2 regions of the Streptomyces sp. CA-179760 genome follow, and region 2 is predicted to be linked to the other one. Evidence: riboswitches for the same ligand, from Rfam matches in the RefSeq annotation. Region 2 holds a riboswitch; the other holds the start of a gene.
The links. A riboswitch is a leader RNA that binds a small molecule or an ion and turns the genes downstream of it on or off. The one in region 2 is predicted to bind cobalamin.
Positions count from the first base shown of each region.

Region 1 (5,665 bases), 7.6 Mb from region 2:
CGCGTCCTCCATCGCCTGGACCAGGGCGCGGGCCTTCTCCTCCGCCGCGTCGGCGGTCGTGCGGGTGGCGGCGGACTCGTCGAGGCCCAGCGCCTCGCGCAGGCCGGGCAGGGCCGTGGTGCCGCCCCAGATCTGGCGGGCGCGGAGGACGGCGAGGACGAGGTTGACGTGGTCGCCACCCTTGGGCGGGTTGCCGAGGACATGCAGTCCGTCGCGGATCTGGGCGTCCTTGACCTCGCAGAGCCAGCCGTCGACGTGGAGCAGGAAGTCGTCGAAGCCGTCGTCGTCGGGGCGGTCGTCCATGCCGAGGTCGTGGTCGAGCTTGGCGGCCTGGATGAGGGTCCAGATCTGGGCGCGGATCGCCGGCAGCTTGGCGGGGTCCATGGAGGAGATCTGGGCGTACTCGTCGAGGAGTTGCTCCAGGCGCGCGATGTCGCCGTAGGAGTCGGCGCGGGCCATGGGCGGGACGAGGTGGTCGACGAGGGTGGCGTGGACGCGGCGCTTGGCCTGGGTGCCCTCGCCCGGGTCGTTGACCAGGAACGGGTAGATCAGGGGCAGGTCGCCGAGGGCGGCGTCGGGGCCGCAGGCGGCGGACAGGCCGGCGTTCTTGCCGGGCAGCCACTCCAGGTTGCCGTGCTTGCCGAGGTGGATCATCGCGTCGGCGCCGAAGCCGCCGTCCTCGGCACGGGCGGCGATCCAGCGGTAGGCGGCCAGGTAGTGGTGGGACGGCGGGAGGTCCGGGTCGTGGTAGATGGCGATGGGGTTCTCGCCGAAGCCGCGCGGGGGCTGGATCAGGATCAGCAGGTTGCCGAAGCGGAGGGCCGCGAGGACGATGTCGCCCTCCGGGTTGCGGCTGCGGTCGACGAACATCTCTCCCGGCGCCGGACCCCAGTGCTCCTCCACCGCCGAGCGCAGTTCCCCGGGGAGTGTGGCGTACCAGCGGCGGTAGTCGGCCGCCGGGATTCGGACCGGGTTGCGGGTCAGCTGCTCCTCGGTGAGCCAGTCCTGGTCGTGGCCGCCCGCCTCGATCAGCGCGCGGATCAGCTCGTCGCCGTCGCCGGAGGCCAGGCCCGGCACCTCGGCGTCCGTGCCGAAGTCGTAGCCCTCCTCGCGCAGTCGCCGCAGCAGGGCCACCGCGCTGGCGGGGGTGTCGAGGCCGACCGCGTTGCCGATGCGGGAGTGCTTGGTCGGGTAGGCGGAGAGGACCAGCGCGAGGCGCTTGTCGGCGGGCCGGATGTGGCGGAGCCGGGCGTGGCGCACGGCGATTCCGGCGACGCGGGCCGCGCGCTCGGGGTCGGCGATGTAGGCCGGGAGGCCGTCCTCGTCGATCTCCTTGAAGGAGAACGGGACGGTGATGAGGCGGCCGTCGAACTCGGGGACGGCGATCTGGCTGGCCGCGTCGAGCGGGGAGACACCCTCGTCGTTCTCCTCCCAGGCGGCACGCGAACCCGTGAGGCACAGGGCCTGGAGGATCGGGACGTCCAGCTTGGTGAGCGCGCCGGCGTCCCAGGACTCGTCGTCGCCGCCGGCCGACGCCTGGGCGGGCTTGGTGCCGCCGGCGGCGAGGACCGTGGTGATGATCACGTCGGCGGAGCGGAGCTCCTCGATCAGCTCGGGCTCGGGGGCGCGCAGGGAGGCGACGTACAGGGGCAGGGCCCGGCCGCCCCCGTCCTCGATGGCGTCGCACAGGGCGGCGACGAAGGCGGTGTTGCCGCTCATGTGGTGGGCCCGGTAGTAGAGCACGGCGACGACCGGACCGTCGGCGCCGTCGCGGGGCGTGCGCTCCAGCGGTCCCCAGCTGGGTGCCGCCGCCGGTGCCTCGAAGCCGTGGCCGGTCAGCAGGACCGTGTCGGAGAGGAAGCGGGCCAGCTGCTCCAGGTTGGCCGGGCCGCCGTGGGCGAGGTAGGCGTGTGCCTCGGCGGCGATGCCGACGGGGACGGTGGAGGCTTCCATCAGCTGGGCGTCCGGAGCCTGTTCCCCGGTGAGCACGACCACCGGGCGGCCGTCGGCCTGGAGCAGGTCGAGGCCGTCCTGCCAGGCCCGGATGCCGCCGAGGAGGCGTACGACGACCAGGTCGACACCGTCGAGAAGGCCGGGGAGGTCGTCGAGGGCGAGACGGGAGGGGTTGGCGAAGCGGTAGGACACCGGACCCGCGGCCGCGCGGGCGCTCAGCAGATCGGTGTCGGACGTCGACAGGAGCAGGATGCGCCCGGATGAATGCAGCATGCGGCGTCGGCCTTCCTCGGGGTGTCCGCGCCCCGGGTGGTTCGAAATGGGGTCTCCCCTGCTCGGGCGAGGCCGAGCTTTCGGGGAAGGGAGTTCCTGACTCGCCCGGCCGCATGGGCCGGACTCACAGTGGCGGGACCGCGCCGGACTCGCACCGGCTTCCTCCCCTGTCGCCGTCGTGGCGATGGCGGACCGGATGATCCGCCGCGATCATAGTAAGTGCCAGGGGAAGAGGGCACGGCATACACCAGGTGTGATGGTAGGTATGCTCGCCGCCATGTCCACGGCTGCCCCGCGCTCATCGCCCCAGGCCACAGCGGTCCCACCAGACCGCGATGACGCCTGTCCGGGGACGCTGCGGCTGCACGCGGCGGACGACGGAGCGCTCGCTCGCGTCCGGATTCCCGGTGGTGTGCTGACCGTTGCGCAGGCGGAGACGCTCGTGGACGTGGCCGAACGGCTGGGCGACGGAGACCTGCATCTGACCTCGCGCGGCAACGCGCAACTGCGCGGTCTGCCGGACGGAAGCGCCGGGGAGCTGGCCGAGTTGCTGGACGCGGCCGGGCTGCTGCCCTCGCGCGGGCACGAGCGGGTACGCAACATCGTGGCCTCGCCCCTGTCCGGTCTCGACGGGCAGGGCGTGCTGGACGTACGCCCCTGGCTGACGGCCCTCGACGCGGCGCTGTGCGCGAGCGAGGCGGCACAAGCCCTGTCGGGGCGTTTCCTGTTCGCGCTCGACGACGGACGCGGGGACGTGGCCGGACTCGGTGCCGACGTGACGGTACGGGCGACGGTGGGCGGCGGCGCGGAACTCGCGCTCGGAGCGGCCGGGGAAGCGCTGCACGTCGGCGCCGAGGAAGCGGCCCGGGCCGCTCTGGCGGCCGCGGAGACCTTCCTGGAGGCGGCGCGGACGAGCGGTGCACGCGGCTGGCGCGTGGACGAACTACCCCTTTCCGGCGATGAGTTGCTCGATGCGGTCGGCCTGCGGCTGCGGGCCGACCGCATCGATCACGAGCGGCGGGACCGGGAGACCGGCCGGACGCCAGGTCCGCCCCCGGGAGTCCTCGGCGCCGGCCTCTCCGTGCATGTTCCTCTGGGACGGCTGTCGGCGCACCAGTGGCGGGAACTGACGCACGTCGCCGACGGTGAACTGCGTCTCACTCCGTGGCGCGGTGTGGTTCTTCCCACACAGAGGACAGACCCGGACCAGTCCCTCACCCGCCTCGCCGCCACCGGCCTGGTCACCGACCCCGGCTCCCCCTGGCTCCGGGTCGGTGCCTGCATCGGCAGTCCCGGATGCGCCAAGTCGCGGGCCGACGTACGGACCGACGCGGCCGAGGCTCTCGACGCGATCGGGCCGAGCGGCCTCCCCTTGTACTGGTCGGGGTGCGAACGCCGCTGCGGACACCCCCGGGGCGACCGCGTCGACGTGGTCTCCGCTCCGGGCGGCGGCTATCTGCTCTCCACCGCCGTGAGCGGTCAGGAACCCCGAACCGCCTCGATGGACGTCCCCGCCCGACTCGCCACCGCCCTGGCGGCGATCACCTCATGACCCCTATGACGACCACGACGACCGAAGGCAGCGAGAAGAACACCGTGACCACGTACGACTACGAGAAGGACGGCCCGGCCATCTACCGCCAGTCCTTCGCCACCATCCGCGCGGAGGCGGACCTCGCGGCCCTTCCCGCCGACGTCAGCCAGGTCACGGTCCGGATGATCCACGCCTGCGGGATGGTCGACCTCGTACGGGACCTGGCCTACTCCCCGGGCGTCGTGGCCCGTGCCCGCGAGGCCCTGCGCTCCGGCGCGCCCATCTTCACCGACGTGCAGATGGTGGCCAGCGGCGTGACGCGCAAGCGGCTGCCCGCCGGCAACGACGTGCTGTGCACGCTCTCCGACCCGTCCGTGCCGGAGCTGGCGGCGAAGCTGGGCACCACGCGCAGCGCCGCCGCGATGGAGCTGTGGCGGGACCGGCTGGAGGGCTCGGTGGTCGCCGTCGGCAACGCGCCCACCGCCCTGTTCCGGCTGCTGGAGATGATCGACGAGGGGGCGCCCCGGCCGGCCGCCGTCATCGGTGTCCCGGTCGGTTTCGTCGGCGCCGCCGAGTCCAAGGACGCCCTGGCCGCGCACCCTTCGGGCCTGGAGTACCTGGTCGTGCGCGGCCGTCGCGGGGGCAGCGCCATCGCGGCCGCCGCGCTCAACGCGATCGCGAGTGAGGAAGAGTGAGCGGCAAGCTGTACGGGGTGGGGCTCGGCCCCGGTGACCCGTCCCTGATGACCGTACGGGCCGTGGAGGCCATCGCCGAGGCGGACGTGATCGCGTACCACAGTGCGCGCCACGGACGTTCCATCGCCCGCTCGATCGCGGCGAAGCACATCCGCGCCGACCACGTCGAGGAGCGGCTGGTCTACCCGGTCACGACCGAGACCACCGACCACCCCGGCGGCTACAAGGGCGCGATGGAGGAGTTCTACGCGGAGGCGTCGGTCCGGCTGGCCGCGCACCTCGACGCCGGGCGCACGGTCGCGGTCCTCGCCGAGGGCGATCCGATGTTCTACGGCTCCTACATGCACATGCACAAGCGGCTGGTCGACCGCTACGACACCGAGGTCATCCCCGGTGTCACGTCCGTGTCCGCGGCCGCCGCCCGGCTGGGCACCCCGCTCGCCGAGGGCGAGGAAGTGCTGACCATCCTGCCGGGCACGCTGCCCGAGGAGGAGCTGACCGCGCGGCTCGCCGCGACCGATGTGGCCGTGGTGATGAAGCTGGGGCGGACCTTCTCCAAGGTGCGCGGCGCGCTGGAGAGTTCGGGGCGGCTCGGCGAGGCCCGCTATGTCGAGCGGGCCACCATGGCCGGGGAGCGGCTCGCCGAACTGGCGGACGTGGACCCGGAGTCGGTGCCGTACTTCTCGGTGGCCGTGCTGCCCAGCCAGGTCGACGCCGAGCGGCCCGAGGCCCGGGAGCGGGGCGAGGTCGTGGTGGTCGGCACCGGGCCCGCCGGACCGCTGTGGCTGACGCCCGAGACGCGGGGTGCGCTGGCCGCCGCCGACGACCTGGTCGGCTACACGACCTACCTCGACCGGGTGCCGCGGCGCCCCGGTCAGATCCGGCACGGTTCGGACAACCGGGTCGAGTCGGAGCGCGCCGAGTTCGCCCTCGATCTGGCCCGGCGCGGGCGACGGGTCGCGGTCGTCTCGGGCGGCGACCCGGGCGTCTTCGCCATGGCGACGGCCGTTCTGGAGGTCGCGTCGCTGAAGGAGTACGCGGACGTACCGGTGCGGGTGCTGCCAGGGGTGACCGCGGCCAGCGCGGCAGCGGCCCGCGCGGGCGCACCGCTCGGGCACGACTACGCCACGATCTCCCTCTCCGACCGGCTGAAGCCCTGGGAGGTCGTCGAGGAACGGCTGCGGGCAGCGGCCTCGGCGGATCTGGTGCT
Region 1 covers NZ_JBNJLZ010000001.1:9,181,909-9,187,573, reverse strand. Annotated here, with positions in the region: gene cobN (cobaltochelatase subunit CobN) at 1-2,226, opposite strand, end outside; cobalamin riboswitch at 2,297-2,447, opposite strand; gene cobG (precorrin-3B synthase) at 2,492-3,778, shown strand; gene ACQEV8_RS41555 (precorrin-8X methylmutase) at 3,784-4,455, shown strand; gene ACQEV8_RS41550 (precorrin-2 C(20)-methyltransferase) at 4,452-5,665, shown strand, end outside.
Region 1: it holds a riboswitch for cobalamin, as region 2 does, so the genes downstream of both, cobN (cobaltochelatase subunit CobN) here and ACQEV8_RS07065 (ABC transporter substrate-binding protein) in region 2, are expected to answer to the same signal.

Region 2 (5,665 bases):
TCCCACACGCGCCGCAGGCACGCCTGCGCGTAACCGGCCAGAGGGCTCTCGTCACCCGTGGTCAGGCGGGCCACCAGGGCGTCGCCGAGCAGGAAGGCGTCGTGCAGGGCGAGGTTCATGCCCTTGGCCGCGATGGGGGCGACCAGATGGGCCGCGTCGCCCGCGAGGTGGAGCCGGCCGTGCACCATCGGCTCGACCACGTAGTCGTGCATGTCCAGCACGCGCTTCTCGATCAGCCGCCCCTCCGTCAGCGGCGGCACGCCGGCCGCCCCGAGCCGCTGCCGCAGCTCCGCCCAGACGCGCTCGTGCGGCCAGTTCTCCGGGTCGTCACCCGGCGGGCACTGGAGGTAATAGCGGGTCACCTCCGGGCTGCGGGGCATCTGCCCCGCGAAGCCGTTCTCGTGGCAGCCGAACAGCACGCAGTCGGCGGACGGCGGCGCCTCGGCGAGCAGCGCCAGCCAGCCGATGCCGTAGTCGTGCCGCGCGACCCGGACCCGATCCGGCGGCAGCGACGCCCTCGTCACTCCGCGCGCCCCGTCGCAGCCGGCCACGAAGTCGCAGTGCACGACCCGCTGTTCACCCGTGTCGGGGCAGGTGTACGACACGGACGGCCGGTCGGTGTCGAGGTCGTGCAGCTCCACGTCGCGGACCCCGAAGCGGATCTCCCCGCCGCGCACGTCGGCGTACTCGCGCACCAGGTCCGTCACCAGCAACGGCTGCGGGTAGACGAAGTGGTGACTGCCCGTCATCTCGCCGTAGTGGAACCGGTACCGCTCTCCGTCGAAGCGGAACTCGCACGCGGTGTGCAGCTCCGCGCGGTCCAGCAGCCTCCGGGCGAGGCCCCGTTTCTCCAGTCCCCGTACTGCCCACTCCTCGATGATCCCGGCCCTGGGCCGCTGTTCGATGAACTCCCGGGTCTCGGTCTCCAGCACCAGACAGTCCACGGAGGCGGCCCGCAGGATGTTGCCGATGGTCAGCCCGGCGGGACCGGCGCCCACGACGACGACCGGGAAACGGCGGGGGGAATCTGAGTCCGCGGGCGGGGAGGCGTGGGTCATGCGCTCATTATGGGAGCGGGGGCGTCGGACGTGAACGTCACCCGACCCGCGGGATCTCGATCGCGGGACAGCGGTCCATCACCATCTCCAGGCCCGCGGCCCGGGTGCGGTCGTGCGCCGGCTCGTCGACGACGCCGAGCTGGAACCACACCGCCCCCGCGCCCTTGGCGACCGCCTCGTCCGCGACCGCACCGGCGAGGTCGCTGTTCACGAACACGTCCACGACGTCCACGTCGAAGGGGATGTCCGCCAGACTCGCGTACCCCTGCTCGCCGTGCACGGTCTCCGCCTTGGGGTGCACGGGCACGACGCGTTTGCCGTACCGCTGGAGCACCGCGGCGACGCCGTACGCCGCGCGCTGCCGGTTCGACGACAGGCCGACCACGGCCCAGGTGTCGCCGAGCTCGGTGAGGATCCTGCGGACCGTTGCGTCGTCGCCGTACACCGGCGGCCTCCTCGGGAGTCGTGGAAGAGCTGCTGTCCGGCCAACGACGCGGGGCGCGGGGTGATTCCCCGATGGCCACCGTGATAGCTTGCCGAGGCCAGTCGAACCCATGTACGTGGGTCAGGGAATCCGGTGCGAATCCGGAACTGACGCGCAGCGGTGAGGGGGACGGGCGGGGCCGCGGCCACTGAACGGCTCGATGTCGTACGGGAAGGCGCCCCGCACCGGGTGAACCCGAGTCCGAAGACCTGCTGGCAGCCCCCGCGGCCGGCCGGCGGTGGGGGAGCACCGTACGACCGGGCTCCGCGATCGGGCCCTCGACGTCTGAGGACTGGTTTCCTTGCCCCTCGCCCGACCTGCCCGCGCCGCCGTCCTGCTCGCGGCCGGCTCCCTGCTCATGACCGGCTGCGGGGGCTCGAAGCCCACCACCACGAAAGCCGTCGTCACGCTCGACAACGGTGGCCGGAAGGTCCGAGTCGACAAGGCGCCCCGGCACGCCGTCTCCCTCAACCAGGGCACCACCGAGATCCTGCTCTCCCTCGGCCTCGCCGACCGAATGGCGGGCACGGCCACCTGGACCGACCCCGTGATGAAGGGGCTGGAGAAGGCCAACGCGAAGGTGCCGCGCATCGCCGAGAACAACCCCTCCTTCGAGCGCGTCCTTGACTCCGAGCCCGACTTCGTCGCCGCGTCCTTCGTCTCCACCCTCGGCAAGGGCGGCGTCGCCACCCGCGACCAGTTCGAGAAGCTCGGCGTGCCCACGTACGTCTCCCCGTCCGACTGCGCCGGCAAGGACAACTCGGGCGGCGGTGACGGCAAGCGCGACAAGGCGCTGGGCATCGACGCCGTCTACGGCGAGGTGCGGGACCTCGCCACCGTGTTCGGAGTGAAGGACCGCGGCGACAAGCTCGTGGCCTCCCTCCAGCAGCGGATGAAGAAGGCCGCGCGGGGCGTCGACGCCTCCGGCGTCTCACTGTTGTACTGGTTCGCCAACTCCGAGTCGCCCTACCTGGCCGGCTGCTGCGGAGCGCCCGGCATCATGACCCGCGCCCTCGGCGCGAAGAACGTCTTCGACGACACCCACGAGGAGTGGCCCCAGGTCAACTGGGAGACGGTCGCCGACCGTAACCCCGACGTCCTCGTCATCGGTGACCTGACCCGCGACTCGGAGACCGCCGAGTCGGCGAAGCGTAAGATCGCCTTCCTGGAGTCCAACCCGGTCACCAAGAACATGGACGCGGTCAAGCACAAGCGGTATGTGCTGCTCAGTGGGCAGGCCATGAACCCGACCATCCGCACGGTCGAGGGTGTGGAGAAGGTCGCGGCCGGACTGCGTGAGTTCGGGCTCGTGAAGTGACCCTCCGCGGACCGGCCCTCGGCCTTGGGGGTGCCTTGCTGCTGGTGGTCTCCGTGGCCCTGGCGATCACCATCGGACCGGCCGACCTCCGGGTCGGGGACGTGTGGTCCGTCGTCGCGTCCCACCTCGGGATCGGAAGCTCAGACCTGACGCCGATCCGGGACGGGATCGTCTGGCAGCTGCGGCTGCCGCGCACCCTGCTCGCGGCCGTGTGCGGGGCGGGACTCGCCGTGTGCGGGGCGGTGATGCAGTCGCTGCTGCGCAACCCGCTCGCCGATCCGTTCGTGCTCGGGGTGTCCTCGGGCGCCTCCACCGGCGCGGTCGTCATCGTCGTGCTGGGCGTGGGCGGCGGTGCCGTCTCGGTGTCCGCGGGCGCGTTCCTCGGCGCCCTGGTCTCCTTCGCCCTGGTCCTGCTGCTCAGTCACACCCTCGGCGACACGACCGACCGGGTCGTCCTCGCGGGCGTCGCCGCCATGCAGCTCTTCTCCGCGCTCACCTCCTTCGTGGTGCTGACCGCCGCCGACGCCGAGACGACCCGGGGCGTGCTGTTCTGGCTCCTGGGCTCACTCGGCGGGGCCGGCTGGACCGACGTATGGCTGTGCTTCGCCGTCCTGGCCGTGGCGCTGGTGGTGTGCCTGTCATACGCCCGTACCCTCGACGCCTTCTCCTTCGGGCAGGACGCGGCGGCCGCGCTCGGGGTGTCCGTGGCCCGCACCCGCCTGGTGCTGCTGTGCGTCACGGCCCTGCTCACGGCCGCCCTGGTCAGCTCCGCCGGGGCGATCGGCTTCGTCGGGCTGGTCCTGCCGCACGCCGCCCGGGCGCTGACCGGACCCGGGCACGCCCGGCTGCTGCCGGTCACCGCCCTCGCCGGCGCGGTGTTCCTGGTCTGGGTCGACACCCTGGCCCGGACGGTCCTGGATCCGCAGGAGGTGCCGGTGGGGGTCGTGACATCGCTGATCGGGGTGCCGGCGTTCGTGGCGGTGCTCTACCGGACGCGGAGGGTGCGGTGACCGGGACACAGACCGGTGAGACGGAAACGCCGGTGAGAGCCGGGCTCCGGGCCGACCGGGTCAGCCGCCGTACCGACGGACGCCTCATCCTCGACGGCGTCGCCCTCGCGCCCGAACCCGGCTCCACCGTCGGCGTCCTCGGCCCCAACGGCTCCGGCAAGTCCACGCTGCTGCGGCTGCTGGCCGGGCTGCTCACACCGACCGCCGGAGTCGTCACCCTCGACGGCACCCCGCTGGGCGACCTGCCCCGCCGCACCGTCGCCCGCCGCCTCGCCATGGTCGAGCAACAGGCCGACACACAGGTCGAGCTGACGGTTCTGGACGTCGTACGGCTGGGCCGGGTCCCGCACCGCCGGGCCTGGACACCCGCCTCGGCGGACGACGAGCGGGCGATCCACGCCGCCCTGGAGCGCACCGGCCTCGCGGCCCGGGCCGCCCAGCCCTGGCACACTCTCTCCGGCGGCGAACGCCAGCGGGTGCAGATCGCCCGCGCGCTCGCGCAGGAACCCCGGGAGCTCCTCCTGGACGAGCCCACCAACCACCTCGACGTCCATCACCAGCTGGACCTGCTCGCCCTGGTCACGGGTCTGCCGGTCACCACCGTCGTCGCGCTGCACGACCTCAATCTCGCGGCGATGTACTGCGACCGGGTCGTCGTCCTGCGCGGGGGGACGGTCGTGGCGGGCGGCGCTCCGGGGGACGTCCTGACCGAGGAGCTCATCGCGGAGGTGTACGGGGTGCGGGCCGCCGTCAGCCGTGAAGGGCCCGAGCAGCGGCCTCACGTGCGCTTTCTGGGCACGCTGGCCTGAGGCCCCTGGTCCGGGTGGCGGGGCTGCCATGGGTGGGGCAATTCTCGCCACGGTGACCGGAAAACGCCGAACCTGCCCGCGTGCGCCCCTCCACCCGCCTACGCTCGCCTCGTGCTGCGCATCATCGACGCCCGTACCGGCGAGCCGGTCGACGCCGCCCCGGCTCGCCGGGGCCTGACCCGTGTCGAAGTGCACGCGCCCGGCTCCGACACCACGAACCTGCGGGTGCTGCTCGTCGCCGACCTGCTCGTCCGGGCCCTGGAGCTCGGCGGCACACCGGTGTGGGCGCTGCTGACCGGGGGACGGCGACAGGCCGAGCTGCGGGCGGAGGCCACCGCCCTCGGCATCCGGCCGTTCGAGGACAGCCCTGACGTGAGCGCCGGGCTGGGCGAGGCCCAGGTCGTCCATGTGGCCGTCGAAGGCGGGGCGGCGACCGGTGGTGTGCGGATCGATGTCGCCCCCGCGCATCCCGAGGGTCCGGGCATGCCGGACGACACCCGCACCGGCTCCGGCGTCCTGCGTCTCGCCCTGCTCGCCCGGCACCACAGTGCCCCCGCCCGGCTGGAGGCGGCCGCGCTGGACGAGGCACGGGCCATCCTCGCCCGGTGGCGCGGCTCGGTCGCCCGTTGGGCCCGGCTCCCCTCGCGGCCCGTTCCCGACGAGGTGCGCGGGCGGTTGCGCGACGCCTGGGAGGATGATCTGGACGTGCCCCGGGTACTGGACGTCCTGCACCGAGTCGAGAGCGACCCGGAGCTGCCCGACGGCGCGCGCTTCGAGACGTACGCGTACGCCGACCGGCTCCTCGGTCTCGACCTCACCCGCGACCTGGGATCACCCTCATGATCGAGCGCGCCGGAACCGGCCCACTGCGCCGCCTGGTCGTCCTGCGGCACGCCAAGTCCGCCTGGCCCGTGGACGTCGCCGACCACGAACGCCACCTCGCCCCGCGCGGCCGCCGGGACGCCCCCGCGGCCGGGCGCGCCCTG
Region 2 covers NZ_JBNJLZ010000001.1:1,611,520-1,617,184, reverse strand. Annotated here, with positions in the region: gene ACQEV8_RS07075 (4-hydroxybenzoate 3-monooxygenase) at 1-1,058, opposite strand, end outside; gene ACQEV8_RS07070 (CoA-binding protein) at 1,096-1,503, opposite strand; cobalamin riboswitch at 1,585-1,773, shown strand; gene ACQEV8_RS07065 (ABC transporter substrate-binding protein) at 1,844-2,860, shown strand; gene ACQEV8_RS07060 (FecCD family ABC transporter permease) at 2,857-3,870, shown strand; gene ACQEV8_RS07055 (ABC transporter ATP-binding protein) at 3,867-4,679, shown strand; gene ACQEV8_RS07050 (hypothetical protein) at 4,791-5,522, shown strand; gene ACQEV8_RS07045 (SixA phosphatase family protein) at 5,519-5,665, shown strand, end outside.